Regions from separate parts of the Lysinibacillus irui genome, predicted to be linked through region 4. Evidence: riboswitches for the same ligand, from Rfam matches in the RefSeq annotation. Region 4 holds a riboswitch; each other region holds the start of a gene.
The links. A riboswitch is a leader RNA that binds a small molecule or an ion and turns the genes downstream of it on or off. The one in region 4 is predicted to bind S-adenosylmethionine.
Positions count from the first base shown of each region.

Region 1: another riboswitch for S-adenosylmethionine. It lies ahead of OU989_RS07795 (YezD family protein); the one in region 4 lies ahead of metA (homoserine O-acetyltransferase MetA).
Region 2: another riboswitch for S-adenosylmethionine. It lies ahead of OU989_RS12355 (Na+/H+ antiporter NhaC family protein); the one in region 4 lies ahead of metA (homoserine O-acetyltransferase MetA).
Region 3: another riboswitch for S-adenosylmethionine. It lies ahead of OU989_RS19665 (bifunctional homocysteine S-methyltransferase/methylenetetrahydrofolate reductase); the one in region 4 lies ahead of metA (homoserine O-acetyltransferase MetA).

Region 1 covers NZ_CP113527.1:1,605,045-1,613,158, forward strand. Annotated here, with positions in the region: gene OU989_RS07770 (DMT family transporter) at 1-444, opposite strand, end outside; gene OU989_RS07775 (LysR family transcriptional regulator) at 579-1,463, shown strand; gene OU989_RS07780 (phosphopantothenoylcysteine decarboxylase domain-containing protein) at 1,532-2,206, shown strand; gene OU989_RS07785 (TetR/AcrR family transcriptional regulator) at 2,311-2,904, shown strand; gene OU989_RS07790 (DUF418 domain-containing protein) at 2,897-3,991, shown strand; SAM riboswitch class I at 4,162-4,258, shown strand; gene OU989_RS07795 (YezD family protein) at 4,328-4,483, shown strand; gene OU989_RS07800 (flavin reductase family protein) at 4,576-5,061, opposite strand; gene OU989_RS07805 (VOC family protein) at 5,219-6,004, shown strand; gene OU989_RS07810 (cold-shock protein) at 6,416-6,616, opposite strand; gene OU989_RS07815 (formate--tetrahydrofolate ligase) at 6,830-8,114, shown strand, end outside.
Region 2 covers NZ_CP113527.1:2,435,785-2,443,898, forward strand. Annotated here, with positions in the region: gene OU989_RS12345 (hypothetical protein) at 1-145, opposite strand, end outside; gene OU989_RS12350 (VanZ family protein) at 568-1,989, shown strand; gene OU989_RS12355 (Na+/H+ antiporter NhaC family protein) at 2,073-3,308, opposite strand; SAM riboswitch class I at 3,448-3,555, opposite strand; gene OU989_RS12360 (LysR family transcriptional regulator) at 4,182-5,066, opposite strand; gene OU989_RS12365 (acetoacetate decarboxylase) at 5,197-5,937, shown strand; gene OU989_RS12370 (ketopantoate reductase family protein) at 6,080-7,111, shown strand; partial or broken gene OU989_RS12375 (class I SAM-dependent methyltransferase) at 7,688-8,114, shown strand, end outside.
Region 3 covers NZ_CP113527.1:3,905,818-3,913,931, reverse strand. Annotated here, with positions in the region: gene OU989_RS19685 (YdcF family protein) at 1-245, shown strand, start outside; gene OU989_RS19680 (SEL1-like repeat protein) at 408-1,697, shown strand; gene OU989_RS19675 (globin-coupled sensor protein) at 2,246-3,538, shown strand; gene OU989_RS19670 (protoporphyrinogen oxidase) at 3,725-5,119, shown strand; SAM riboswitch class I at 5,219-5,318, shown strand; gene OU989_RS19665 (bifunctional homocysteine S-methyltransferase/methylenetetrahydrofolate reductase) at 5,407-7,254, shown strand; gene metH (methionine synthase) at 7,247-8,114, shown strand, end outside.
Region 4 covers NZ_CP113527.1:2,299,715-2,307,828, forward strand. Annotated here, with positions in the region: gene plsY (glycerol-3-phosphate 1-O-acyltransferase PlsY) at 1-487, shown strand, start outside; gene OU989_RS11575 (HesB/YadR/YfhF family protein) at 507-797, shown strand; gene OU989_RS11580 (spore germination protein) at 1,011-2,552, shown strand; gene OU989_RS11585 (Ger(x)C family spore germination protein) at 2,582-3,781, shown strand; gene OU989_RS11590 (hypothetical protein) at 3,786-4,019, shown strand; gene OU989_RS11595 (GerAB/ArcD/ProY family transporter) at 4,049-5,197, shown strand; gene metA (homoserine O-acetyltransferase MetA) at 5,238-6,173, opposite strand; SAM riboswitch class I at 6,273-6,382, opposite strand; gene OU989_RS11605 (nucleotide excision repair endonuclease) at 6,587-6,958, shown strand; gene OU989_RS11610 (hypothetical protein) at 7,185-7,355, opposite strand; gene OU989_RS11615 (TrmB family transcriptional regulator) at 7,416-8,114, opposite strand, start outside.

The DNA.
Region 1 (8,114 bases), 690 kb from region 4:
TAGGTCACCCTTTTGAAAGGTGAACGAGCCATGTGCTGTTAATACTGTAATACCAATCATCGTGCAAATAACGGCAAAGCTAACCGCTCTCGATGGTAATTTTTTTTCAATGAAACTACTGAAAATCGGCACTAATACAACAGTTAGGCTTAAAATAAAGCCAGCATTTGAAGCGGAGGTAGACTGTAGACCAAATAAACTTAACGCGAACACAATGAATAATAAAAATCCTTGAATAGCCGCATATTTTAATGTTTTACCATTTACTTTGATCATCCGTTTATAAAAAATAAGTCCTGCTACGAAGAATGCGATGATACAACGTAATGCCACCACATTATAAACTGCCAATGTTTCAAGCCCCATGACCATAAAGGTATAAGATAGTCCCCAAAACATTGTGACAATAACCATCAATACATTTGCTTTTCCTTGGATACTCATTATGTTCACCTACCATCTGTGTACTAAAACAGTTTTTATACTAAAAATTACTATATATCTTGTATTGTGATTAGTAAAACGAATGTTTATAATGAATAGGATTAAAAAATTTCATGTACATAGAGGGATGGCGAATGAGCTTAGTAAAATATGAGATTTTAACAAAGGTAGCAGAAGTAGCAAGTTTTACAAAAGCAGCGGATGCGCTAGGGTTAACACAGTCTGCAGTGAGTCATGCCGTATCGAGTTTAGAAAAAGAATTTGGCTTTGCCCTTATTCACCGTAGTCGTGTAGGTGTCACACTAACAAGTGAAGGACAGACAATGCTTAGGGCGATGCGACAGGTCTTGGACGCACAGGAGTTATTGCAGCAGGAAGCAGCGCATATTCTCGGCGTTACACGAGGTAAGGTACGTATTGGTGTTATTTCAAGTATTTCTTCGAATTGGATGCCTGAAATTATTCAGATTATGGATCATCAATTTCCTGGGATACAAGTGGAGTTACGTGAAGGGGATTATTACGAAATTGAACAATGGCTTCTAAGTGGTGAAGTCGAGGCAGGATTCCTGAATGGGCAAAAGTCAGAACAGTATCAATTTATGGAATTACAGCAAGACCCTTTATTATGTATTGTTTCTCATAAAAGTCCATTATTTCATAAGACAGAAATTGATATTGTGGACCTAGAGGATATGCCTTTTATCATGACTTCTTACAAAGGGACAAATGATGTAAAAGTGCTGTTAGAACAATATCATGTAAAGCCCAATATACGCTTTGAACTTTCTGAGGAAGTAGGAATTCTATCTATGATTTCACACCATTTAGGGATTAGTATTTTACCCCAATTGGTCATTCAAAATTTACCGCCAACATTGAAAGCGATTCCATTAAAGCAAGGTGGCTACCGAACGATTGGTATTGCCATGAAACACCATGCTTCACCCGTGACAAAGAAATTTGCTGAAATATTAAGTGCATGGTTAAAAGAGCAAAACAGCTCCCTTCCATCGTAGCTATTGAAGCAAATCGTACCATTACGTTAAAATAGTATTTGTATATATTTTAGAAACTAGGTGAGTGTATGGGGACATTACTAGGCAAAACCGTACTCATTACAAGTGGGGGAACACTTGAAAAATGGGATCGTGTACGAGGGCACACGAATTTATCGAAGGGGACAATGGGCTGTTATTTAGCAGAGGCAGCACTGGCTGCTGGTGCGACTGTCATATACATGCATGGTTACTTTGCCCAGCTCCCAGAAAACGAAGATAAAATGACATTGGTTAAATTTGAAGGCATTGAGGATTTAGGAGAAAAAGTTCGTCATGCTGTCCAACAACAACAAGTCGATATCGTCATTATGGCTGCTGCTGGCTCCGATTGGGTCATAGACAAAGTGTATGATCAATCAGGGAATTTAATGGAGGAAGCGGGCAAAATGCCTTCTGACGAACCACCGATTATTCATTTTAAAAAGGCACCAAAAGTTTTAGGTCAAATCAAAGGCTGGCAACCAAATGTAACGTTAGTAGGCTTTAAGCTGGAAGCGACGAATGATGAGGAATTTTTGCTTGCTCGTGCAAAACTACGCATGGAAACAGCCAATGCACAATTTATGGTAGCTAACAGCTCACAATCTTTATATGGTGGGGACGAGCCTCATTGGATTGTCCCTGCTGAAGGGCAGCCAATCAAGGTGATGGGTAAGCAACAGACAGCTCAAGCTCTAATGGACTGTTTACAGGGGGATTAAAAGGAGAACTGTGGAGAGGGTTTACTTCTGCACAGTTTTTTTGTTGTGAAAAATTGGATCTTCGTATATTATTTACTTAACGGTCGGTAAAAAAGGAGGCCCTTATGGGAAATAGAGAACAAACCTTTCAAAAAATTTTAGAAGTTGCCTATGTGATGTTTGCAGAAAAAGGATTTGAGAAAACGAGCTTAGCTATGATTGCAGCAGAGGTCGGCATATCAAAACCAGCTATTTATTACTATTTTCAATCAAAGGATCAATTAATTTCTTTTTTGTTTGAGGAACTTTATAAAGAAATTCAATATGATATCGTTGTTGATTACAAGGAGCTATCTCCAAGCAATTTCATTGAGAAATTACTGAAGATTGGCTATAAGTCAATTGATGAACAGGACAAAGATCCTTATTTTAATAAAATATTTAGTCAGTATTTGTTATTAGCCGCTCGCGACGACCACTACATGCAACAGTTATTAGAGCTTCAATCAGATTATTTAGCAAGATTTTATGATATTTTTCAATACGCAGTGCAACTAGAGGTGCTAGATGAAAATGCCAACATAGAAGCGAAAGCCCACATGTTAGCCATGCTCTATGATAATATTGGCAATTTTATGTTAACTGGTAGTCAATTGAACTATAAGGCTATTTGGAGGGAGGCAGTACATAGCGTCATTCAAGGGGGAAAAGATGAATAAGCAACTTGGTCATCGTCGTATTGAGGGCTTAGATTTTGCAAGAGCATTAGCAATGTTAGGTATGTTTATTGTAAACTTTGGCGTTATTTCAGGTTCAACTGCCAATGGTTCACAATGGCTCATTCAATTGCAAAGTCTTTTTGAGGGGCGCGCCTCTGCACTATTTGTCATTCTAGCAGGAATAGGGACTGCGCTGATGACGCGGAAAGCAAGGGAAGCAAAGGACCCAATTCTTATTCGCCAAAGTAAGTTAACTTTATGGAAGCGTGCTCTTTTTTTGTTTGTTGTTGGGATGGTTTTATATGTGGTCGGATGGACGGGAGATATTTTACATTATTACGGTGTTTATATGTTTCTTGCAGCTTTGTTGATAGCAACTTCAAAGAAAACCATGCTTTTTACAATTAGTGCGGTGATAATCGTTTCCCAATGGCTACAAATCCAATTCAATTATCTAGTTGGGTGGCATCCAAAATATATTTTATTAGAGTATATAGATTTTTGGACGGTAGAAGGTTTTATGAGAAATTTACTGTTTAATGGCTACCATCCCGTTTTTCCATGGATATCTTTTTTTCTCATTGGGATGATTGTAGGTACCTTAGATTTAACCAATAGGGCATTAAGAAAGAAATTAGTTACGGTAGGTATCTTGTTAGGAGTGATTATAGAAATTTTTTCAAAGGTGATTATTCACTTCTCGACAAAATATTTCTTAGATCATGATAGTGCGTTGTATTTATTTGATACAGGACCGATTCCACCAAATATAATGTATGTTCTATCAAATTCGGCTTCGGCTATTGTGATAATAGTAGGTTGTATGTATTTTGTAGAAACTTTCAAAAATAAAGTAATAGAAGCAATCATTAAAACGGGTCAAATGTCCTTAACACACTATGTTGGCCATGTCTTTATTGGCATCACTGTGTTAGAAGTTTTCGATTTAGCAAACAATCCTACAGTCGCTTTTTCGATGCTCTATGCATGCTGTTATTTTTTAGGCTGTGTGTTTTTTTCGGTATGGTGGAGCACTATCCATCAACGAGGTCCACTTGAAAAGCTTATAAGAAAATGGTCCAATTAAAAAGTTAGAGAGTAGCCATCTATTTACTACTGATTAGGCATAAAATACATTCATATCGACTCATTCAAATGTAGAAGATTTATATTACAAAGTATTCAGCTAGGTTTTCTAATATTTTATATTGACATTCGTATAGTAGAATTATAGAATTATTGTCAAGAAACGCAGTACTCTTATCAAGAGAGGTGGAGGGACTTGGCCCAATGAAGCCTCGGCAACCGAAAAGTTAGGTGCCAAATCCAACAGGTGGTATCTGAGAGATAGGAGGGGCTATCAATCAGTTTGATGCGTTGGCCTCTTTTGTACAACAAGAATGATAAAGAAGGGGTGTATCGTATGGCTCAATCGGTAAAGGTAGATGATAAAAAATTAGAGGCAATTGCCAAGGCAATTCAAAATCTTGAATTTGGTGAAGTGCATATTACGATCCAAGATGGTGTCATTGTGCAAATTAATAGGCTTGAAAAACAGAGATTTCCGCAGAAAAAATAACATTGATTTCAGTTGAACGATGTCAAAAGGCCACCAATAAGCATGAAGGATTTCCTTTGCTTACAAGTGGCCCTTTTTTTTTGTCTAAAAAATTAACTATAAAAGCTTTTTGGTATTTGCCCAATATGACGGCGATGGTATAGTAACGGTTCTTTTTGCCCGTTTGTAATGTCTTGCACATGCCCAATAAAAATGGTATGGTCGCCAGCATCTATTTGCTGAAACGTTTTACATTGTAAAATAGCTGCTGTATCATGTAAAATCGGTAGACCTAAAGATGAAGTGGACCACTGTGCCTGTGCAAAACGATCAGGGATTTTACTGGCAAATAGTGTACATAAATGTTCTTGGTCGCTTGCTAAAATATTGACCGCGAAATGAGAAGCATTCGTAAAATAAGAATGAAGCTGAGAATTTTTATCGAGTGACCACAAAATAAGGAGCGGGTCGATTGAAACAGATGCAAAGGAATTGACGGTTAAGCCTATAGGTTTTGTTTCATGACTTGTTGTGACAACTGTAACGCCTGTAGGGTAATTACCTAATGCCAATTTAAAAGCAGCTACTTGATCTGTCATTCAAATATCACCTCTTTATTAATATAAATTAGTTCACGGAGTAAGTAGGTAAAATGAACTTTTTTTTCATATCCTACTAGTAACTCCTTTTCTTGAGTAAATTTTAAACCAATTAAACATACAGGTAAAGGTAATGGGGAAAGAAAGGGGAATTGCCATGACTTTATATTTTGATCACCTGGTTCACCAAGTGGAATCACCAGAAAATATAAAGGTTTTCTTCAATAAACGAAATGTCCACACAGTGAATGGTGGGCAGCACACGATGTGGGGGACTTATAATACGTTAAGCTACTTTGGCTTAAGCTATATTGAACAAATTGCTATCTATGATCGTGATTTATTTGAGCAGGCGGCACAATACCCATATTCCTTACATTATACGTTTAAACGTGATCAAGAGCGCCAAGGATTTTCACGAATAGCCTTGCGTACCAAAAAAATTGAGGAAGAGGGTCAACGCTTACGAGCATTAGGTTATGATGTATATGGGCCGGATGCTTGCAGTCGAACAAGACCGGATGGCACTGTTGTGAAGTGGAAGCTTCTCCATTTTGGCAAACCAGATCTTCTCATTGATTTTCCATTTTTAATTGAATGGGCAGAGGAAGATGAGGAACGTCTGTCACAATTAGTGACAAGCGGTGCTATTGATACAAAACAAGCGATTACAATGGAATCAATCCAATTGTATGTCAAGGATATACGAAGAACAGTTCGTTTATGGCAGGAGGTATTGCAGCTACCAGAGCCTGTGCAACATGAGCAGTTCATCTCGTTACAGCTCCCGAATATGCGATTGGATTTTTATGAGGAAGAGGTTGCAGTAGCTATGACACTTGGTCATATAAAAGAAGGGCCATTTGGTGTGACATTAAAAGATCCTCATCGAACAAAGGAAACATTAGTATGTCCTGGCGCTTTTTATTGGATTAATCGATAATTACAAGATCCACTTCATATGCTGAAGTGGATTCAGACTGTAGACAAACTCGATGAATTTTGAGTTTGCCTACAGTCTTTTTTCTTTTACAATGAAATAAAGCTAAGCTATTGATTTCCACAATGGACGGACGCTTTCCGCGGGTGAGGTCGAGCTGCTTCCCTCGCTTCGCTCAGTCCAGGATCTCGACTTTTCCGCTTTTCCCGCAGGAGTGCCGCCCTTCGTTCCGCAGTTTTCTTAGAGCTTTTTTGAAATTATTTCAAGTGTAATTCCCTTTTGTCATGCTATATGCTTCACATACTTAGTATCAAATTTGCAAAGGGCCACCATTGGTAATAAAAAAAGCGGATGAAGGAATATTTCATTCCTGCTCCGCTGTCCATTTGGAACTAAGCTAATAGTCCATTACCGTTATAATTTCACAACATTTGATGCTTGAGGTCCACGATTACCCTCTACCACATCAAATGATACCTTTTGACCTTCTTCAAGTGTACGGAAGCCTTCCTCCTGGATGCCCGTAAAATGTACAAATACATCTTCTCCATCATCACATTCAATAAAGCCATAACCCTTTTCATTATTGAACCACTTTACGATCCCCTGTTGCATAAGCATTCGCCTCCAATGCGCTTGAATGTAAAATAAAGTTAAATAAGTTGTGCTCTCATTGAGAAAATGTGAAAAAATTGCATTTTCTCTTAGAACATACATGAATTGAACAAAGATGTCAATTGATTGTCGAAATGCTTGCATATCTGGCTTTCTTTTTTTTCACAATTAAGACTATAATGGAAATGAACAACATAGAAAGTAGGATGCCAAATGACAACGAAAAATCAACCATTATCAGATTTAGAAATCGCTAGTCAAGCAGTGATCAAACCTATTACGGAAATTGCCAAAGCTGCGGGTATTCCAGAGGATGCTCTTGAGCAGTATGGACGCTACAAAGCAAAGATTGACCCATTAAAAATTACAGCTCAGGGCGAGGATGCAAAAGTAGTATTAGTGTCTGCTATTAGTCCGACCCCAGCAGGTGAAGGAAAGTCGACAGTGACTGTAGGACTAGCAGATGCCCTTCATCAATTAGATAAGAAGGTGATGGTCGCTTTACGAGAACCATCATTAGGTCCAGTAATGGGAGTAAAAGGTGGCGCAACTGGCGGAGGTTACGCACAAGTAATACCAATGGAGGATATTAATTTACATTTCACTGGTGACCTTCATGCGATTACAACAGCCAACAATGCTTTATCCGCATTTATTGATAATCATATCCATCAAGGAAATGCATTAAACATTGATCCACGACGCATTATTTGGAAACGTGTAATGGACTTAAATGATCGTGCTCTACGTAAAGTAGTCGTTGGTTTAGGGGGACCAGTTCAAGGCATGCCTCGTGAGGACGGCTTTGATATTACGGTAGCCTCCGAAATCATGGCAGTGTTCTGTTTAGCAACAAGTATTGAGGATCTACGTGAACGCATCGCTAGTATCGTGATTGGCTACACATTCGAGCGTGAGCCAGTCTTTGTACGAGATTTACAGGTAGAAGGTGCTCTTACTTTATTATTAAAGGATGCCTTCAAGCCAAACTTAGTACAAACATTAGAAGGAACACCTGCCATTATTCATGGTGGTCCATTTGCCAATATCGCTCACGGCTGTAATTCCATTATGGCGACACAAACAGCTCGTAAGCTAGCGGATATCGTGGTGACAGAGGCAGGCTTCGGCTCTGATTTAGGTGCTGAAAAATTCATGAATATTAAAGCACGGAAAGCTGGCTTTAAGCCAAGTGCCGTTGTTATCGTAGCTACGATTCGTGCCTTAAAAATGCATGGTGGGGTTCCGAAAACAGCGCTTGTTGGCGAAAATGTCGAAGCCCTTTTACAAGGTATTGAAAACTTAGCTAAACATGTGGAGACAGTTCGCACATTTGGCGTTGAACCAATTATTGCATTAAATCGTTTTATTACGGACACAGAGGCTGAATTAGAAGCCGTTCTTAACTGGTGTCAAGAAAATGATGTTCGTATCGCACGTACAAATGTCTGGGAAGAAGGCGGTAAAGGTGGTTTAGCTCTAGCTGAACAAGTACTAG
Region 2 (8,114 bases), 140 kb from region 4:
ATGAAGTTTTTTCAAACTCTAATATATGTCCATCTATTTTTGCTTTTTCTTGTTCCTCGATAAATTCTTCTTTTAGTTCATCAAGTCTGGAATTATGTGTTTTTTGATAACCCGGAAATAGATTGTAATCTACTGGTTTCCCCATAAGTTCACCTCTTATCTCAGTTTTTATTTTATTATAGGGTATATTGATATTTTCTGACAATTGTTTATACTCTTTTTGATTATATGGACTGACAAGACACTACAACTGAAGCCTTATAAATCATTGATAAATATACATAATGGCCTAGGAAAATATTATTTGAATACTATGATTTCATTAAACCTTTATTAATATAAATGTCACTATTAAAATAAAAACACTCATTTGACGTTTCTATAAAATAGGTGTTCAAGATTACCCCTCTCCCCTCCCCATATATGATGAAAAAATCTTAAGAAATCTTCATAAATATTCTCAATAATTATTAATAATTGCCATTTACAATAATGAAGGTCGACAGTCAACACATGTTTTATGTGTGTGGACCATGAACAGAATCAATTAGTTGGGAGCGTTTTATCTTGGGAGTAACAGAAATTATTATTAATATTCGAATTTTAATGTTGCCCGTCATCATTATTATTGGCATTGAGTTTTTGCTTATTGCCCTCTATTATTTCGTTTATTATAAAAAACAACCATCCGAACGAAAAAAACTAAGTATTACTAAAATGATGCTTGGCGCACTCTTCATTGGGTATATCGTATTTGTATGTGAGCTAACGATTATTGGACGTGGTTCTTCTCATTTCCTAGAGATGAATCTTCAACCATTCAGTGGTTATATCGATGCCTGGAAAAAATACTCGTTACGTGATCTTCAAAATTGTATTTTTAATATATTAATGTTTGTGCCGCTTGGGATTTTCTTACCCTTACTTTTCTCTAAATTTAAAGCTTTTAAGAGGCTTTTCCTTGTAGTCGTATGTGCTACACTTTCAATTGAAACATACCAAACACTTACAGGAGCAGGGATTTTCGAGCTTGATGACTTATTCAACAACTCACTTGGTGGGGTTATCGGATACCAATTATACAGACTAGGGGCTTCTATTGTTCATCACAAAAAAGTAAAAATAAAAAGTCTTGTTGGAACTTTGGCTATCCCTCTTATCATGGGATTGATTTTTATTGGGATGTCATTGGTATATGCTCAACAAGAATTTGGACATCTGCCAATAAACGCTTATACAAAATCCAATATGTCAGGTGTTCATGTATCTACTTCATTGCAATTAGACTCAAACCCTACTGTTGCGCCCGTTTATAAAAAAATTATTTATAATGAAGAAGTTGAAACATTGTTGCAAGATAAATTAGGGTTATCGGAGTTGAGTGCAAAGAATTATAAAGACGACCGAGAAATTTTATTGCAAGACAAAGCAGGTATGCAATATACATTATTTATAAGTTCAATGGGGAATTGGTCGTTAACAGCGAATAATTATTCGCAGCAAGCGACATCGACTGGTCAGGAACACTTGATTGATAAGGCGAAGGCATTGATGGACGAACTTTCTATCCTCCCTCAAGAAGCAGAGTTTTCTGTACTGGAAAACGGGGAATTTGAATGGAATCTTCCAGATCGTCCCGATTTAAATGTCGACTATTGGTATGGGGATGTAGTTCTTGATCTTACACAAGATGGACGTGCATATTCATTAGCCTATAATGTTCAAAGAAATCAATTTACACGGGAAGTAGATATCTTGTCCCCTGCTGAAGTATATGAGCAAATAAAGAATGGAGAATTTCCTCAAATAAAGTATAATGCACTCGTTACAGAAGAAGAGCTGGTTCTAAAAAAAGACGATCAGCTTGAAATTGAATTAATCGAGCTAACGTATATGTATGACACAAAAGGTTTCTATCAGCCAGTATACAACGTTTCTGGAACATTAAACGGAAACAACTGGTTTACACTAATACAGGCAAGAAAGTAATCCTTCTAAATCTAAACCATTACTTTAAGAGATGAAAAAGACCAGCTAAGCTAAAATTTTGCTTTGCTGGTCTTATTTGAGCTTTAGGCTTTCTTTTTTGAAGGGTATCCGATAGAAATAGCTATCATTCCGCAAATACCAATAAGAATGGGATAGATCGAGTATTGCAGCATACTTACTGGTGATATTTTGGCCACGCTTGCGGCAGCAAGGAATTGAGCCCCATACGGCAGAAGCCCTTGGACTGTACAGGAGAAAATATCTAATATACTTGCGGATTTTCTTGGCTCAATGTCATATTGTTCAGCAATATTTTTAGCAAGTGGCCCAGCAATTAATATCGCAATTGTATTATTAGCAGTAGATAAATTCGTTAAACCCACAAGGCTAGCAATGCCGAATTCAGCACCCTTTTTCGATTTAATTCTACTTGTCGCAAGGTGCAGCAAAAAGTCAATGCCTCCGTTAAACTTAATAACCTCTACCATTCCAGCTATTAATATGGCAAGAAAGGCGATTTCATACATACCGGACATGCCTTCTCCAATCGTTTGCAGAAGGCTCATCAAGTGATAGCTACCATCTACTAAGCCAACAGCACCTGAAAGGACAATCCCTAGTGCCAGCACAAGGAAAACATTCATCCCAGATAACGCTAAAATGATCACTAAAACATATGGTACAATTTTAACCCAATTATAGCTTACATGCGCCACTTGTGCTGTTTCACCCATTGAAATGATTGCTAAAATAATGCTCGTTACAATCGCTGCTGGCAATACAATCCAAAAATTAACCTTAAACTTATCCTTCATTTGTGCGCCTTGTGAACGTACGGCAGTAATGGTTGTATCTGAAATAAAGGATAAATTATCACCAAACATTGAGCCACCAACAACAGCCGCCATCACTAAAGCAATAGAAAGGTCTGTAAGATCACTTATTCCAACGCCTATTGGAGCTAATGCAACAATCGTTCCCACGGATGTACCCATTGAGAGGGAAATAAAACAGGCAATGATGAACAAGCCCACAACCAGTAAGTTTTGCGGAACGACCGATAAAGCAAAGTTAACAGTGGAATCTACTGCCCCCATACCTTTTGCAACCTCTGAAAAGGCCCCAGCCAAGAGAAAAATAATAACCATCATCATGACATTTAAATTCCCTGCACCTTGACAAAAAATATCAACTTTTTTCGTAAACGATTCTTTTCGATTCATGGCTAGAGCCACAGCACCTGCAATGGTGATAGCAACAATGACAGGAAAGGCATAAAAATCACCTGTAATAACCCCAGAACCAATAAATAATATCATAAAAACAACAAATGGGATCAGCGCCCATGGATTCTCTTTCTTCACTGTTTTACCTCCAAAAAAATTAAAATCAGCCTTTTTCCATAAAAAAAGGCCTCATCTTGAATGAACAAGAAGAGGCCTTATATTGAAAATACACCTCTTATCTATCAAGTCATTTCTTGCTGGATTTGGCACAGTAACTTAATGACTAAGTTCCGCTGCCGAGATTTCATCGGGCCAGTCCCTCCATCTCTCTTGATAAGAAGAAAAAATATTATTTTTTTGACACAATATTAAAAGATTAAAATAAAAAATTAATATTTGCAACAAGTTTTTTCTTTAACTTCTATACGTACATAGATTTTCCGATTAATCTTAGAAGAAATCTGCTTATTGTAGCTGATTTTGTGTATTACTGAATAACGCCGATAGCGGATATTCCATCTTGCTCCTCGGGTATTCATCCTGCTTCGCGGGTATTTCACCTTACTCCGCGGGTATTCAGCCTTGCTCCGCGGGTATTTCGCCTTGCTTCGCGGGTATTCAACCTTGCTTCGCGGGTATTCAGCCTTGCTCCGCGGGTATTTCACCTTGCTCCGCGGGTATTCAGCCTTGCTCCGCGGGTATTCAGCCTTGCTCCGCGGGTATTTGCCTGCTAAATAATAGAATATAATCCCAGGTCGCTTATTGTGCAACTAACAAAAAACCAGGTGCTCTTCTAAGAAGAACGCCTGGTTTTATTGTGAAAGTGAATCTTACTAACTTACTTAGTTTTGATTCGTTATAATACTACGCTAAGTTGAGGCAATGAACAAGTTAAAATATTTTCCAACAAAATTTTAGGGAATTTTTATGTTTTTTCGAGCATTTCAGGAACCCGTTTCAAAGGTATTAAATTTTGTAGTGCTCATTATTTTCTTTAAAGTAAGTAATAATAAAGTCCCGTAACTGTTGAACGGCAGCTGACGAGATGGAATTTTTTACCCAGGACAGACCTACTGTATACGTTGGATGCATATTAGCTATTTTTACATAATGTAAATTGAACTTTCTACAAACCGATATGGGCAACAAGGCTACACCCTGTTCCAGCTGGATAATTTCTGCCAGGAGGGTTGAATCTACTTCATAGTTTTTGATAGGCATAAATCCCGCTCTTTCACAAAGTGACGTTGTAAAACGGCTATATTCTGCATTGTTGGCTAAGGAAATAAAGGATTCATTTGCAAACTTAGCTAGAGAAACCTCTGATTGACCAGCCAATGGGTGATTAGAAGGCAACACAAGTACTACATCCTCTGCCACAAGCACACAGGTTTCAATTTCTTCATCAATGATTGGAGGGCCAGCTATGCCCAGATCAATATCCCCTTTCTTTAAATTTATACGTATATCATCCCTTGTCTCAATTCCCTGTTGAATTTTGGCATGAGGAAAATCATTAATATATTGACTAATTAGTCCAACGAGAAATCGGGTATTTGATATGGCTATTTTAACTGTACGAGCATTGATTTCATCAAGTGATTGAATATCCATTTTTGCATTTTCTAGTTCGATAAATACCTTATTAACATGCTTGAGCATAATCTGTCCTGCAGCACTTAATTCAATATTTCTTCCTTTTCTATGAAATAATTTTGTGCCTAGTTCATCCTCCAGACGTTTTATAGTCAAACTTAAGGATGGCTGTGCAATATTTAACTGTTGAGCCGCCTTCGAAATATGCTCTGTATTTGCTACTGTTTGAAAATACTTCAATTGTAAAAGTTCCATTTCGCTTAAGCCCCCTAATTCATTTATCTAAATAAATATATTTATATCTTATTATGTATTAGACGCAATGTAAAATCCGCATTAAAGTAGTTATTGTAAGAAGACAAAGTTGAAAGAATGGTGGTTTTTCATGAGAAAAGATGAAGTAATGAGACAATTCACAACACCGTTGGATGCAGGTGCTTATCCCATTGGACCTTATCGCTTTTATAACCGTGAATATTTAAATATCGTCTATAAAACAGATATGGAAAAACTTAAGAAAATTGTTCCAGAACCATTGGAAGTGAAGGAGCCCTTTGTCAAATTTGAAATCATGAAAATGCCAGATGTTACAGGGCTAGGTTCTTATACAGAGTGTGGTCAGGTCATCCCTGTTAGCATGGATGGTGAAGAAGGTGATTATTTACATGCAATGTATGTTGATAGTCTCCCCGCCATTGCCTCTGGTAGAGAAATTGCTGCGTATCCTAAAAAATTAGGTAAGCCTAGTTTATTTGTAGATTCTGATACATTAGTTGGTCTCTTAGATTATGGTTCATTAAGAGTGGCTAATGCAACAATGGGATATAAACATTTCCCACTGGATCATCAAGAGGCACTGAAAGAAATTATCAAACCCAATTATATGTTGAAAAAGATGCCTGGTTATGATGGACGACCAAGAATTTGTGAGCTAGTGAGAAGTGAAATTACGGATATTAAAATACTGGGAGCATGGTCAGGTCCAGCGAGACTTGAACTTTTTGCCCATGCACTTGCCCCAATGGCTGATCTACCAGTGTTAGAAGTTGTATCAGCTTCCCATATTGTTACAGAACTATCGTTGGCATCACCTACTGTTGTCTACGATTATTTAACTGAAAAATAGAAAGAACACTAATCCATACATTATCTAATCAAGCAATGACGCCGTATGGAACTATGCAGATGAAGCTATTAGAGAAACAACGTGACAAAATACAAATAGCTAAGCTTAATTGAATAATTAAATAAACCAAGGAGGCATTTAGATGAGAATCGCCGTTTTAGGAGCAGGATCTTTAGGAACAATCGCTGGTGCATATATTGCTGCCGGTGGACAAGATGTCGAATTAATTGATGTTTATCAAGAACATGTAGACGAATTGAATCAATCAGGGGCAAAAATAACAGGAACTACTGACTTTCAAGTGAAAGTAAAAGCCATTACGCCTAAAAATATGTCAGGAACTTATGATTTAGTTTTACTGTTAACAAAACAATTGTATAATGACTCGGTTTTACAAGGCTTACTACCATTTTTAAATGAAACAAGTGTCGTTCTTTCTTTACAAAATGGGATTCCAGAAAAAAAAGTCGCTGCAATTGTAGGGCGAAATCGTGTGATTGCTGGATCAGTTGAGTTTGGTGCTACATTCATTCAACCGGGCATATCTAGTTTGACAACAGAATATAACCACTTCAAACAATATGCATTTCAAATTGGTGAATTAAATGGAGAAACAACAGAAAGAATTAGACAAATACAAACAATTTTAAATCTTGTAGGTGGCACACACATCTCAGACAATTTAGTTGGCACAAAGTGGTCTAAACTATTAATTAACAATGCTTTTAGTGGTCTTTCTGCCGCGCTCAATACGAATTTTGGTGGCGTTCTTGATCATGAGACGAGTAGTATTAGCGCCGTGCATATTGCGGATGAAACGATAAAAGTGGGGCATGCTGCTGGAGTACAATTTGCCAAAATGAATGGCTTCGATATAGCTTCATTAGAAGTGAAAAAGGCTCATGATATCCCTGAACGTGTCAAAGCCTTCCAACAATTGATGGCATCCTCTAAACTACTTAAAGCAAGTATGCTACAGGATTTAGAGAAAAAACGTAAAACGGAAATAAATTATATTAATGGAGTAGTATCGGAGCTGGGCGAAAAGCTGGGTGTTGCCACACCTTTTAATAACCTTGTCGTTCAATTAGTAAAACAGGCAGAAGATTTACAGAGCGTTACTAATTTTGAAACAAACATGCCATTCTTTGCTGAACTAGTTAATCATCATTAAACAAAATGACCAGTCACTCTTCACAGAGTGCTGGTCATTTTGCGTTTAGGTAAAGACTATGAAAATCTTCTTGAATAGACTAACATATTGTTCTGAACAAAATCTGAACAATGATACAAAAAAGACTAGACCCTACAACATGCTGTAAGTCCTAGCCTTTTAAGTGAAAGTGAATCTAACTAAATTTTTGCTTAGCTTTTGATTCACATTATAATACGAATGAACAGCCTAAAGGTTTCATATTTTTTTAATAAAATGGGTCTCCCTACACAAAAAGACCAGGAAATCACGAAAATGTGATCCTGGCCCTTTTGTGAAAAGTGAATATTACTCGTTTACTTTAGTTTTTTTGTATTCTACTAATAAGTTAGACGGCTGTTAGTTAAAAAAGTTACATTTATTTTTAAAATTTTTTATTTAATTTTATAGTATGATCTATCTTCCCCTCTCGTATAATCAAAGTACTGAAAACTTGACAAAAAAATTATTTTATGCTAAAATTTACATTTAAAATATTGTTTTGTATAATAGGATTCTCCTGGCCAGGGGAATCCTATTTTTTTGAGGAGTGTTAATATGAATAAACAGCAATCTAGTATCACTTCATTAATAGCTGCCTTTAGTAGAGCTTATCATAGTCAAATGGATACACCGAAAATTTTTGATGATTATGTAGCAAAAGAGTTAATCTCACCTGAAGAGTTTCAAAGTATTCAAGATTACCTGATACAAGGCATCGACTTCTTTAACAAGGACATGGCTATACCAACTAAAGACAATGTAAAAAATTTAGTAAAATGGATAACGCAAATTCAACTCGCTCCTACTCCCTTGGCACGTGCAGCATACAACGAAAATGTCTTGCATCATGAAATCCGGCTTGGTATCGAGCAATATGTCATTTTAGGCGCTGGCTTGGATACTTTTCCTTATCGTCATCCTCAGTTAGAAACAGTTGTAGAAATTTTTGAGGTTGATCATCCTACAACCCAGGCTTTTAAGA
Region 3 (8,114 bases), 1.6 Mb from region 4:
CACAAGGTGAAAAATATCGCTCTATTTTTGTTACGAATAATTTTCATGTGTTTCGTGCAAGTATTTATGCGAAAAAGGCAAAATTAGATGCGGAAGGAATTGGTTCTAAGACAGCCTTTTACTATGTTCCAAACGCATTCACAAGAGAATTTATTGGCTTATTAGAAATGTATAAATGGGCACACATTACAGTCTTTTTAATCATCACCCTATTCGTAGGCTTGCTATTGAGAGCGTATGTGTAACCAAAATTCAACTGTCTTCCATATAATAGTGGTAAGGCAGTTTTTTAGCTTGATTCAGCAATTTTTATTCTGATTGTGAAGCGGTAGTTGTGAAGGTGAGCTTTTCGAGCAAGTTCGAAAAAATTTGGACGTAATTGATAGAGCGTGCAAGGGAGGAAAATAATGTACGAGCAAATGTTAGTTAAGCGAAACAAAGAACGAATTGATTCTCTACAAAATCTGATACAAACAGAAAATTCATGGTTTGCTCAAAATATAAAATTACTTACATTCGCTGAAGTTAACCTAGCAGCCTTGCAAAAAATATTGTATCAAATAGTGAGGAGGCTATTAAAAGAACAGCAGCAACGCCATTTACAAATTGTCCAATCAGAACAATACCAATCAGTGCAGGAGAATGTATTAACATTGTTAGCGGAGTATGACGATGTGTTGCGTGAGGCCATACCACAGTCAATCTATATACTTGTTTGGCAAATTTCCTCGCTAGAAAAGCTAGCAAATCGTATAGAAGTAGTGGATGACGTGCTTGATATTATAGAATGGTACTTCCACCACCAAAATAATGAACAAGTTGCTATTTCAGAGGAAGAGGATTTGGATCATGAGGTCATGATTGATCTATATAAAGAGGCGGTTGAAGAACAGGACGCGGATGCACAGTATCAACTAGGTGAATATTACAATGCTAGGGAAGGTAATCATTTTCAGATCGAAAAATCATTGAAATGGTTTGAGTTAGCTGCGACTCAAGGGAATGCCGATGCACAATATATGTTAGGTAATTTTTACTTTGAAGGAATTGGAGTAGAAGAAAGTCATTCGATGGCCTTTTTATACTATGAAAAGGCGTCAATGCAGGGACATGCGGATGCTGCCAATAATTTAGCGGATATGTACTTTAATGGTGAAGGAGTAACGAAGGATTATACATTAGCAAAAAAATGGTTTGACTATGCTGCTAAAAAGAATGTACCAGAGGCCATGTTTACGCTAGGGATTATATATGAGCAGGGGTTAGGCGTGACTGTAGATATGGAGGCAGCATTCAATGCCTATAAACAATCTGCAGAGGCCGGTTATGTAGAAGCACAATATCTTCTTGGTGGAATTTATTTAGAGGGACGCCTAGGCCAAACGAAGGAGGTAAACCGCGCACTATTTTGGTATGAACGAGCTGCAGAACAATATCATGTAGATGCTTTTTATGATTTGGGGTATATATGGAGTAATGGGCTTGCAGGTATACGAAATATTGAAAAAGGCATTCATTGGTTTAAACAGGCTGCCCTTCAAGGGGATGCAGAGGCCAAGTTACAGCTAGGGCATATGTACAATAAAGGTGAAGGGATAGCTAGAAATCTGAAAGAGGCCATCAAGTGGTATGGACTTGCAGCAGATGCAGGCATTAAAGAAGCTTCGGAAATATTACAGGAACTTAAAAGTTTGTAAATTTTGTGTTAAAAAATATAGTGTCTTTGAATTATTTATACATCTGATTAACATGAAACTTTTGGTATATGAATAAACCTTTTAGTAAGTATATAGTTTTAGTTGTTTTAAGGGTAAAAATTATTAATATAGTGAAATTTATAGGGTGCCAGAAGAAATTTTAAAAAAATAAGCATAATAATCAAGAAATCGGGTAAAAAAAGCTACCAATTAATAGTGTGGTAGCTTTTTAATTGTTTTTTAAAGTGAATTTACTGTAGGGACTTTTTATACATTTTATGTAAAATATTGGGTGGTTAAAAATTGACAGCAAATTATAAAATGATTAAGGTATATGAGTGATTTTGAAAAGGTACATATGCAAAAATCTACTGTTTGTCATTCATAGTGTTTGAAAGGGAAGTTTTTTTCAATAAACTTGGAAAAATGTATATGGTTATGCCAAGACGTTATGGATAGGTATTTTTTCATTAATCTATCAATATGTTAAAAGGTATTTGATGTTTCTCGGCCTGCTGAAAGTAAACAGAATGAAAGAGGGAAGATGTGTGATTTTTCAAAAACAGAGAAAGACGAAGGTATTGGATCTACAGCAATACACAGTGAAAATGGATTTGTCTAATCGCCAATCAATGGCGAAGCAAATTGAAATGCTGAACTTAACGGAGCAAGACTTACAATATTTAAAGGCTTTCCAGCCATATGTTATGGACAATGTAGATCACATCGTAAACCGCTTTTATAACATGATAGGAACAGAGCATCATTTGGTAGATATTATTAGTCAACATAGTTCTGTAGAAAAGCTTAAAGTAACGTTACGGAAGCATATTATCGAAATGTTTAATGGAATAATTGATGAGGAGTTCTATCTAAGGCGTGTAAAAATTGCGAAGGTACATGTCCACATTGGACTAAGAACACAATGGTATATTTGCGCATTCCAAGATTTATCTATTTCATTTATTGATTTAGTTGAAAAAAATATAGAGTATCCTTATGATCAGTTCAATACAATAAGAGCTATATCGAAAATTTGTAACTTTGAGCAACAGCTCGTCTTAGAAGCTTTTGAAAATACTGTTGAAGAAATGAAAGAAAGCATGGAGCATGAGAGAGTCGCAATTGAACAACAAATTGTACGTTCTTCTGAAGAGCTTGCCACAATCTCTCAGGAAACCAATCATTCTTTTTGCTGTCTCAGCAAGCAGTCTGATGAGATTAAAAAATTGGCCAAAAAATCGCTTGATGTATCGACTTTAGCTGAAAATGAAGCACTTGCAGGACGGGAACGTTTAAAAAATCAATCACAAAATATGCATAATATTATTCATTCACTTTATGATATTGAAGAAAATATAGAACAATTATCAGGTATGTCTAGAGAAATGGAGACAATCATGAGTGTTGTTACTACTATTGCGAATCAAACTAATCTGTTAGCTTTGAATGCAGCTATTGAAGCGGCTCGAGCTGGAGAGGCGGGAAAAGGATTTAGTGTAGTAGCAGACGAAGTTCGAAAGTTATCTATTCAAACAAAAGATTCGGTAACAGCGGTTGCTTTGTTATTGAAAAAAACAAGCGAACGGACTGAGAAATTAGAGTATTCTTTGACGAATATTCAAGGAGAAGTAGCGTCTGGTGAGGAAAATATGTTGCAAACAGAAGGCCAGTTTACGAGTATACTAGATGCCATGACTGAAGCAAAAGAACAAAATGATTGCATGGCAACAAAAATACAAGCAATCGTAGGTATATTAGGTGAGTTAGGGACATCATTTACAGAAGTAACGAATTCGGCAGAAAAATTAGCGACCTTTGCGCAAAATTTAAAAGTATAGACGGTTAGTATTTACTACAATGTATTAGGCGTAATTAACACTATAGTACCTATTAATATATATGTTGGCTAGAGCTATCTCCTAAAGGGATAGCTCTATTTTTGCTAAATTTGTAAAGGGTTGAATGCAATTTTCAATGAAAATAGGTTTATACTGTAGAAAGAACTAATAATAGGGGCGGTTTATATGAAAACAGTTGTTGTATTAGGTGGCGGAATTACAGGATTATGCACAATGCATTACTTACAACGTCAAGTGAAGGAGAATAATCTAGATGTTCGTCTAGTACTTGTAGAGAAAAATACATATCTAGGTGGTAAGTTACATTCGGCATATGAAGAAGGATTTATTATGGAAACAGGTGCTGATTCTATTGTCGCTCGCCATAAAGGTGTTATGGAGCTAGTGCAGGAGCTTGATTTTGAAGATAATCTAGTTTATAACGAAACCGGCATTTCTTATATTTACACAAATAATGAACTACATGCTATTCCAGCTGATTCTACATTTGGTATTCCAATGAGCTTGGCATCCTTAGAGGAAAGCACATTAATATCAGAGCAAGGAAAGCAGGAAGCATTAAAGGATTTGACATTACCAAACAAAGGCTTTACAAAGGAAAGTTCAATTGGCGAGTTCTTAACCTACTATTTAGGAGAGGAACTAGTAAAAAACCAAATTGCACCAGTTCTAGCAGGTGTGTATTCAGGTGATTTACATCAGCTTTCAATTGCTTCTACTTTACCGTATTTAATTGATTATAAGAATGATTATGGAAGTATCATTAAAGGTTTTGATGCGAACCGTGAGCAATTTGTTAAAGCTGCCAATAAAAAATTTATATCATTTAAAAATGGTTTAACTTCTTTAATCGATCGACTTGAGCAAACATTAACCAATGTTGAAATTATCAAGGGTGTCGCTACTTTACATGTTCAAAAACAGGAAGACCGCTATACAATTTCATTAGCAAATGGTGAAAATATCGGAGCAGATTATGTTGTGCTTGCACTACCGAATGAAGCTGTTCAAAGCCTCATGAAGGACGAATCATTAAACCGTTATTTTAATCAATTTACTACTGCGTCAGCCATTACCATATACTTAGGCTTCGATGTACCAGACGCGAAATTGCCAGCAGATGGAACGGGCTATATTGTCTCTCATAATTCTAACGTTACTTGTAATGCAGCAACTTGGACAAGTCGTAAATGGAAGCATACATCGAGAGACAATAAATTACTTGTACGACTCTTCTATAAGAGTATTAACCCAGCGTATGAACAACTACGTACCATGACTGATGAAGAATTGGCAACCGTTGCTTTAGAGGATGTTCGAAAGAGCTTGGGAATAGAAGAGGATCCAACCGTAGTAAATGTAACAAAATGGATTGATCAAATGCCTAAATACGACTTAGCTCACAGAGAAGCGTTACAAGGGTTGCTTCAGGAACTGAACAAAAACTATCCAAATTTAGCTATAGCAGGCTGTTCATATTTTGGTGTAGGTATCGGAGCTTGCATTCAAAATGGGAAAAAAATTGGTGAGGAGCTTGCAGAGGAACTATCCAGTTTCTAAGATTTTAAGTTAAAAATTACTTTGTTACGTGAAATACTCTTGACTCATTCGTCAGTAAACGATATGATTCTTTTAATTATTTAAAAAATTCATACTTAATTCTTATCAAGAGAAGCAGAGGGACTGGCCCATTGAAGCTTCAGCAACCAACTTATTGTCAGGTGCTAAATCCAGAAGACCGTTGAGTCGAAGATGAGAAGGAACAACAATGCTGAATCGTTAAAGCCTTCTTTTTTATGAAAGAAGGCTTTTTATTATACAGAGACATAGGAAGAGAGGCTAGTTTTATGGGATTGCTTGAGAAGTTAAACACGCATGTATTGACGGCGGATGGTGCAATAGGCACAGTTCTTTATGGCTATGGATTGGAATATTGCCATGAGGAAATGAATGTGCAGAGACCAGAGTTAATTGAAAAGATTCATAGAGAATATATTGCGGCTGGTGCTGACATCATTCAAACGAATACGTACGGTGCAAATGCCATCAAATTAGCTCGCTATGGATTAGAATCACGCGTTCAACAATTTAATGAAGCAGCTATTACAATTGCTAAGCGAGCAGCTGCAGATGGAGGTCAATTTGTTTTAGGGACAATAGGAGGTATTCGTGGTATCCGAAAAAGTGATGCAACACTAGAGGAAATATTAGCGACTGTAGAGGAACAAGCAAGTGTTTTACTTGCAGGAAATCCAGATGGCCTCTTACTTGAAACCTATTATGATTTTGAAGAATTAACTGCAACATTAAAAATGTTACGTGCAAAAACAATGTTACCAATTATTGCACAAGTATCTATGCATGAGCCTGGTGTTTTACAAAATGGAATGTCTTTAAATAATGCTTTGCATGAGCTAGAAACACTTGGTGCAGATATCGTTGGTGTCAATTGCCGGCTTGGCCCACATCATACAATACAAGCATTTGAAGGCGTAGAACTTCCTGAAAAGGCATTTATGTCAGCTTATCCGAACGCTTCACTTCTTGACTTAGAAGATGGGCGTGTCGTTTATGAATCGGAGGCTGATTATTTTGGTCGAGCAGCAGTAGAACTACGTGATCAAGGGGTACGCTTGATTGGGGGCTGCTGTGGTACGACACCAAAGCATATAGCGGCAGCAAAAAAATATTTAGAGGAGTTATCACCCGTTCATGAAAAGCATGCGAAACCTGAAAAGATTGAGGTCGTTCGAGAAGCAGAGCCTCCTAAGTATGAGCCTCTTCATGAAAAAGTAAAACGTGAACGATCTGTCATTGTAGAACTGGATACACCTAGACATTTAGAAATTGATGGATTCCTTGAAGGAGCAAAACAATTGTATGATGCTGGCGCAGATGTAGTCATGATGGCAGACAATTCTCTAGCCTCTCCTCGTATTAGCAATATTGCAATGGGAGCATTGTTGAAGAATACACATGGCGTACGTCCTCTAACACATATTACATGTCGAGATCGTAATTTAATCGGTCTGCAATCACATTTAATGGGATTAAATGCTTTAGGAATTCATGATGTCTTAGCTGTTACGGGTGATCCAACAAAAGTTGGGGACTTCCCAGGTGCGACAAGCGTTTATGATGTCTCCTCGATGGAGCTAATCCAATTAATTAAGCAGTTAAATGAAGGGGTCTCTTTCTCTGGTAAACCCCTTCGAAAAAAAGCAAATTTTTCAGTGGCTGCTGCATTTAATCCAAACGTTCGTGTGTTAGACCGTGCTGTGGCACGTTTAGAAAAGAAAATCGAACATGGTGCAGATTATTTTATTTCACAGCCAGTGTATACGAAGGAAAAAATTGTGGAAATTTACGAGGCAACAAAGCATCTACAAGCACCGATATATATTGGGATTATGCCCGTTACGAGTTATAAAAGTGCAGAGTTTTTACACCACGAGGTGCCTGGCATCAAATTATCAGAAGATGCCTTAGCAAGAATGAAGGCTTGTGGTGAAGATAAAGAACGTGCAACAGCTGAGGGTATTGCCATTGCAAGGGAATTAGTAGAGGTGGCTGCGCAATATTTTAATGGTATTTACCTTATTACACCTTTTTTACGCTATGATGTGACACTAGAGTTGATGAAATATATTGAGCAATTGGATGAACAAAAAAAAGGAGTAAGTATACATGGCTAAGCACTTGATTGAAGAGCAATTAGAGAAACGTATTTTAATTCTTGATGGCGCAATGGGAACAATGCTACAAAATGAAAACTTATCGGCAGATGATTTTGGTGGAGAGGAGCTCGATGGGTGTAATGAAAATCTTGTGCTTACTAGACCTGATGTTATAGAGAAAATTCATCTTAAATATTTAGAGGCTGGCGCAGATATCATTTGTACGAATACATTTGGTGGAACTCCTCTTGTGTTAAATGAATACGATCTGGGTGCAAAAGCGGAAGAGATTAATAAACGTGCAGTTGAAATTGCTCGCCAAGCGGTGGATAAATTTACAACATCGGATTGGCCGCGATTTGTAGCTGGAGCTATGGGACCAACAACAAAAACATTATCCGTAACTGGCGGTATTACATTTGATGAGCTCGAGGAAAATTTCTTTATCCAAGCGAAGGCCTTAATTGAGGCAGGAGCAGATGTGCTGTTATTGGAAACAAGTCAGGATATGCTGAATGTTAAAGCCGGCACATTAGGGGTAACACGTGCTTTCGCGGCAACTGGCAAGGAACTTCCCGTTATGATTTCAGGAACAATTGAACCGATGGGTACGACACTCGCAGGACAAACGATTGATGCCTTTTATATATCTATTGAGCATATTAAACCATTATCAGTTGGCTTAAACTGTGCGACAGGACCAGAGTTTATGACGGATCATATTCGTTCATTAGCAGAGCTTTCAACAGGCTATATAAGTTGTTATCCAAATGCTGGCTTACCTGATGAAGAAGGCTGTTACCATGAATCGCCAGAATCTTTATCGCAAAAATTAAAAGGCTTTGCAGAAAAGGGTTGGCTTAATATTGTAGGTGGTT
Region 4 (8,114 bases):
AGGTGCAACCAATACCTTCCGCACGTTAGGAAAAAAAGCGGGTATCGTGGTGACCGTGATGGATGTTTTAAAAGGAACTGCCGCAGTGTTACTCGTGACACTTCCTATTTTCTCTGACAGTATGCTCCATCCTTTACTACTCGGCCTAGTTGCCGTAATCGGCCATATGTTTCCGATCTTCGCCAACTTCCGTGGTGGGAAGGCAGTGGCAACCTCTGCGGGTGTTTTATTAGGCTATTCATGGCCACTGTTTGTCCTATTATTTATTGCCTTTATTGTGACATTAAAAATTACTAAAATCGTTAGTTTAACATCTATGATAGCCGCTTTAGTAGCACTTATTTATGCAATCGTTTATTATTTTGTTACAGGTGACTTTGCATTAGGCATTTTGGTAGCCTTTTTATTCACTTTTATTATTTATCGTCACCGTGCCAATATTTCACGGATTAAAAACGGCACCGAGCCAAAGGTAAAATGGCTGTAGGAAGAGAGGAGCATTCGAAATGAACATTGCATTAACAGATGAAGCCCTACAATGGTTCAAGCAGGAAATGGAAGTAGAATCAGGTGATACCATTCGCTTTTATGCACGCTATGGTGGTTCTAGTCCTTTTCACGAAGGCTTTTCACTTGGCATGACTCGTGAAGAACCGATCGCTATAGGTGTTCAAACAGAAATTGATGGTGTAACCTATTACATTGAAGAGAAAGACCTCTGGTTCTTTAACGATCACAATCTACATGTTGACGTTGATGCAAGTAAAGATGAATTACAATATGATTATCGTACATAAAGCAGTGTTTCCTTTCAGCATATGAAAGGAAACATTGTTTTTTATTTCGCTTCATGGTCCAAGGTTGTTACGTTGAAGTAATCTTTAGCGGTACCCGAAGCTGAGAAGACATCCAGTAGAAATCCATGGCAGATTTTCATGCCTTCTTCGTTTATCTGGTAAAAAATTTGTCCACTCTAATGGTAATGAACGTCCATTTGAGGAGGAAAACACATGTCCACGTCTAACAATATTGATACCTCCCCATCCCATACTATGAACGATTTGTTATACACGTCCCTTGCTAAAAATTTAAAAATCATTCAGAACTCACTCGGTCATAGCAATGACATCATTATACGAAAAATTACTATTGGTGAAACTGAACCTCATCACCTAGCCATTATATCGATTGATGGTTTATCAGATAAAACAACCATTTCCGATTCTGTTATTGATAAACTGATGGCTAACATTGAGGAAGAACAAGATATTGAAATTACAACCATTAATGAATATGTCCGAAATTCCTATTTAACAGTTGGTGATGTAAAAAATATTGAGCACTTTAAAACGCTCTACCAAGCTATTCTCAATGGTGAAACGGTTATATTATTAGATGGCTTTGCTGAAGGGATAGTGACCAGCACAAGAAGTGCGAAAGATCGAGCAGTAACAGAACCATCGACGGAATCGGTTATACGAGGACCTAGGGAATCCTTTACGGAAACACTTCGTACCAATACAGCCCTAATCCGTCGTAAAATAAAAAGTCCAAACCTCTGGATTAAATCACGTATTATCGGTGATGTCACACAAACAGATGTAGCAGTCATGTATATTAATGGCATCGCGAACGACAAAATTGTCGCAGAGGTATTAGCTCGTTTAGACCGCATCAATATTGATGGCATATTGGAAAGTGGTTATATTGAGGATTTCATTCAGGATTCTAAAAATACCATGTTTCCAACTATCTACAACTCCGAACGTCCCGATGTCATTGCTGGTGAATTATTAGATGGGAAAGTAGCGATTTTAGTAGATGGAACACCCTTTGTCTTAGTGGTGCCAGCGTTATTTACATCTTTTTTACAGTCAGCAGAAGATTATTATCAGCATTGGATGATAAGCTCCCTGATCCGCATATTGCGCTTTTTTGGTATTAGTCTAGCATTAGTAGCACCATCACTGTATGTAGCCATTACAACCTTTCACCAAGAAATGCTGCCAACACCAATGTTAATCAGTATTGCATCGCAAAGGGAGGGCGTCCCCTTCCCAGCTGTAGTAGAGGCACTCATAATGGAGATTGCCTTTGAGGTTTTGAGGGAAGCTGGACTTCGTATGCCAAGAACAATCGGTCCTGCTGTGTCGATTGTAGGTACCTTAGTTATTGGTCAAGCAGCGGTTGAAGCAGGCATTGTTTCTGCTGTAATGGTCATCATTGTCGCCTTAACAGCCATTTGTAGTTTCCTCTTCCCTGCTTATGGCCTATCGAATACTATTCGTGTGCTACGGTTTCCATTAATGATTTGTGCTGCGATGTTTGGTTTATTTGGTGTAATGTTTGGCATTATGTTGATTATTCTACATTTATGTAGTATTCGATCATTTGGTGTACCTTATTTAAGCCCTTTTGCACCGTTAGTCCTGAAGGATCAAAAAGATGCCTTTCTATTATTCCCACGTAGAAAGTTACTAACACGACCTCGTTTAGTTAACCAGAAAAACATTGTCAGAGGCCATCAATATAAAGATGTAAAAAAGAGGTAATCACTACTGAATAAATGAGGAAATTAAATATGGCGAAAATAAAAGTGATCGGCTTACTTTGCATCCTCACTTTATTATTAAGTGGTTGCTGGAGTAAGCGTGAATTAAATGAATTAGCCATTGTCGTTGCACTTGGAATAGATAAAATAGACGATGCATATGAGGTCACTGTGCAGATTGTCGATCCTAGTGAAGTGTCGATGAAACAAGCCTCCACACAACGCTCCCCTGTTATTAGCTATCATGCGAGGGGTGAGACTATCTTTGAGGCTATTCGCAAAATGACAACACTTGCAGCACGGAAACCCTATTTTGCTCATCTGCAAGTAGTCGTCTTAGGAGAAGAGCTCGCAAAAGAAGGAATCAGTGAATCACTTGATTTAATTTCGAGGGATCATGAATTTCGAAAAGATTTCGATGTCATTATGTCTTATGAGGCTGCAGCAAAGGATGTGTTAAATGTACTAACACCCATCGAAAAGGTGCCTGCTAATAAAATGTTAAATTCACTTGAGGTTTCTGAAAAGGCTTGGGGCTCCACAATCGCTATTAATATAGATGAATTAGTTAACACATTAAGTAGTAAGGATAAAGGAGCATTAATTTCTGCGATTGAAATTCACGGCGATAAAAAATTAGGCGTCGATCAAGCCAATGTTCAGCGCGTCAAAACACCCGTTTTATTACAATACGCAGGTCTAGCTGTCTTTAAAAAGGATAAATTCATCGGATTACTGACAGAGGAAGAAAGTAAAAGTGTTAGTTTTCTCAGTGACAAAATTAAAAGTACCATTGAAATCATCGCTTGTCCGAAGAAAGGTACTTTATCTACAGAAATCACACATTCCAAAACAAAAGTAAAAGGCTCCTTTCAACATGGAGAGCCAGCAATCGATGTTCAAATTGAAGTGGAGCAGAACGTGGGAGAAGTAGAATGTGATATCGACCTTTCAAAACCTAAATCTATTGATTATGTGAATCAAAAAACAGCTCAAGGTATCAAAGGGCGAATCGAAGAAGCATTAGAGAAAATACAACAACAATATGAAGTTGATGTTCTAGGATTTGGTGATACACTCCATCGGGCAGATGCAAAACAGTGGAAACAAATCAAAAATGATTGGCCAACTATCTTTCCAGAATTGCCGATTCATGTTCATGTGAAGGTGAAAACGCAAGGCTTAGGTACAATGCAAAACTCATTACTAAACAAACCAAAGGAGGAGTAACGAAGTGGTTCTAGCCGTTGCGATCTTGATCATCTCGGTCATCGTAGGCATTATTTTTATTCCAAAACTAAAAAAACAACAGGATACAAAGGGCATTGTTGTGTTCTCCATTTTGTTACTTATTGGTACGGCTTTAAATATGGCAATTGCCCTTAAAATCCATATTCCGAGCCCATTAGATTTAATAACATTTATATTTACACCGATTAGAGATTATATTTTGTCATTAAGCAAATAGAGAGAATGACTAAAAAAGGAAGGGATTCGATGGAAAAGGAAATCATTAGCTCAAGACAGTTTACAATTATTACCCTCCTTTATTCAATCGGTACAGCTATTTTAATTATTCCCGCTAGCATCACAAGTGCCGCTAAGCAAGATTCGTGGATTGCTGCCAGCATTGGGGTCATCCTCAGTTTACTGGTTATTAAATTATTTATGACGCTAGCCAACCAAACACCTTCTCTTAATTTTATTGAGGCAAACGAAAAAATACTCGGACCCTTTTTGGGGAAATTCACAGCCATTTGTTTCCTGATTCTAACCTTTCTTTCCGCTGGAGAATTACTCTATTTTATCGGGATATTCATGAAAACAGAAGTGATGCCGGAAACACCGACCATGGCGATTGCCTTGCTGTTTATTATTATCATTATGTATGCTGCCTATTTAGGCATTGAAACTTTTGCGCGGTCTGCAGAAATCCTCTTTCCGTTATTTGTCTTTATTTTTATTTTTTTTGTTGTCTGTATTACCCCTCAGATTACGTTTGAAAATATTCAACCTGTACTCGAGGCAACAAAATCATCAATGTTTTATAGTATTATTCGTTTTATGAGTATTTTTTCCTTTCCATTAATTGTGTTATTAATGCTTTACCCTGCTGCGGTTAATGTACAGCAATCCGCGCAGAAAGGGTTTTATATTGGGACCATCTTAGGTGGATTTGTTTTAGTGACATTGATTGTGCTATCAATTCTTGTACTAGGTCCTGAAAATACGGCTTCTAGAACCTTTCCAAGCTATGCCTTAGCACAAAGAATATCGATAGGGAATTTTTTGCAGCGGATTGAGATTATAATGGCCTTTATGTGGATCTCATCCATTTATATTCGAACTTTTATGTATTTCTATACGACCGTTGTCGGCCTTGCCCAGATTTTAAAAATCAAGGATCATCGGCCTCTCATTATACCGATGGGGCTAATTGTTATTGGGCTTTCTCAAATAGTTCACCCAAACATTGTCCATTCGAACAAATATAATAATGAAATTTGGCCAATCTTTTCTTTTTTCATCACCATTCTATTACCGATCCTTTTACTAATTGTGGCGATTATTCGCAATCGCAAAGCGAAAGCTGAAACGAGCGAAATGCCCAAAGCAGAAACAAGCAATGACAATCAAAAAGTCTAATTTCTTTTAAATTAGCAAGAAATTAGACTTTTTATTTGAATCAAATATGATACTCAATTTCGTCAACAAAATCCCATTCATATGGTGTTTCTTGGTATACATAATAGTTCAACCAGTTCGAGAATAATAAATGGGTGTGGGCACGCCATGTATTAATAGGCTCTTTAGTTGGATCATCGTTTGGAAAGTAGTTTACGGGAACGGCGATATCAAGGCCCTTAGCCACATCACGACTGTATTCATCGGCTAGTGTTGTGGCATCATATTCCAGGTGACCTGTAATCATAATGTTTTTATTATCTTTTGATTGTACGATAAATACCCCTGCATCCTCCGAATAAGATAATAAGCGTAAATCTGGATGATTGCGTACATCGTCAATTGACACAGACGTATGGCGAGAATGAGGAGCGGTAAATAAATCACTAAAGCCCCGCACTAAATCTACCGTTAAATCGGTAATGACATGGGAATAGACACCAGAACATTTAGCTGAAAGCTCTACCTTTCCAATTCCATAGTGGTGATACAAAGCAGCCTGTGCTCCCCAACAAATATGTAATACGGATGTCACATTCTCTTTGGACCAATCCATAATTTCTGAAATTTCTTGCCAATAGTTGACCTCTTCAAAAGCCAATTTTTCTACTGGCGCCCCTGTAATAATCATGCCATCATAGCGTCGATGACGAATTTGGTTGAATGTCGTATAAAATAGCTGTAAATGAGATTTACTAACATTTTTTGATTCATGTGTGGCAGTGTTTAAAAACGTAATATTGACCTGTAACGGTGTATTCCCTAATAACCGTAATAATTGGAGTTCTGTTTTTTCTTTTTCCGGCATTAAATTTAAAATTAATATATTTAACGGACGAATTTGCTGTGTTTTCGCACGATCCTCTTCCATCACGAAGATTTTTTCCTCACGTAAATGTTCTCCAGCTGGTAAATTTTTCGGAATATTAATTGGCATCTTGCGTTCCCCTCTCTGTTTTCGCTCTCTTTTTCTAAAAATTAAAAAATCCCCCTCATTCCATACGAGATAGAATGAGAAGGATTTTTTTCACGTCCACTCTTATCTCTCAAAGGAATATCCTTTGTTGGAATTAGCACCTTTCTAACACATGTTAGAGGTTGCTGAAGCGTCATAGGGCCATATCCCTCAGCTTCTCTTGATAAGATTATTTAATTACCTTGAATTGTAACATGAACTAGTTAGAATATCAATAATTCATAGAATATTTTGTGATTCGCTATGCATGTTCTTTGTCCATTTGAAGTACACTAAGCTTGCTGTTAGTGGCTTTTCGATATTTAAAATTTATGGTAAACATGCCGTATTTATGTTACCATATAGCTTTAGTAAGAGAGAGGAACGTGAATAGTTTGATTAAAATTGAATTTCCAAAACCAGATGTAGTTATCCGTCAACGTGAACAAGAAGTAAAACCAGGTGATGTGCCAATCACACCTTATTTTGGCTTTATTGATTTCCATAAAATCACACGTGATAAAGGCGGCATTTTCTTATTCTATAATGACAAGAATGAGCTATTATTCGTTGGGAAAGCTCGTAAAATCCGTCAACGTATTAAAAAGCACTTTGAGGATAATGTATCACCGATGAAAAACCACCGTGATGAAGTGTTCAAAATTGAAGTCTATGAAGTAGAAGATCCAATGGAACGTGAAATTTACGAAACATATGCCATTAATACGTTCCGCTCCAAATACAATGTTGATAAAGTCTTTTATTAAGACAAATTACAAAAAGCCGAAATCTCATCAAAGTGAGATTTCGGTTTCTTTTTTCACAGGATGGTCATACGATCGATGGGTGTGTTTTGCTTGTTGATGAAGACCTCAATAAGGTTCTGTTCAGGGCTTTTCGATATTTTAAAAACATATGGTTGGGCCTCTTTTCGTTGCTCGCTGCCTTCATTAAGATGAATGATAAGTCTATTTTCCTCTACTTCCATACTTGCTAGTACATTCCCCTTTGAATAATAGACGAGATAATACGTCGCGTCATTTCATACAATAATTGAATATTGTCCTGAGAAACGATGTTTTTCTGAATATGTTCTGGTACGATAGGTAGTTCACGAATGCTGAGTGTAGTGGTAGGTGGCGTAGCATTACACGCTGCTAACATTAGTAGACACCCTAAACCTAGCAACACTAATTTATTCAGAATGCTCCCCTTTTCTCATCTTTATTCTAAGAAAAAACCTTTTCGCTCTTTCGCAATCCAATCCTCAAGCTCCTGATCATCGCGTTTTACTAGTCTATTGATAAGGACATCATGCCAAATATAATCCTCTAACAAATAGATATGGACAGGGTCATTAGTGATGAAGGCCGTTTCTTGCGCGGAAGGCGAGTGACCATAAATCATTTCCTGACCATCTACCGATAAAATAAACCAATGTGGAGTAGACGTTTTTTTCGTATAGTGTGTGGCCCTATGGCGGTCAATAGTCGCTAAATGTTCCTCTACATACAGTGTAATGCCATGCACAGGAATACGCTGTGACACTTCTTGAAGGTCTTGTCGTAGCGCATCGTACATATCTTCCCACATCGACAGAATCACTTTTTTCTTTGCTTTTCTTAAAAGTGACTGACAGTAATTGAGGATGGACTCCTTGCCCTTTAGCATCACGACTTTATGCTCCACTTCCTGAACATTTTCCTCTAGCTTTTCTAATTTCATACTTATCGACGAAAAATTTGATTGCCAGCGCTGCTCCATTTGCTGTAAAAATACGGACACGGGCATGGCTGAATAGGTCGTTTGTTCTGCGGTCTCTTCTTTCAACACGATCCCTTTTTCTACAAGGATATTTAAAATATCATACACTCTTGCACGCGGTATGCCAGAATTTTTGCTGACCTGATAGGCACTAACATG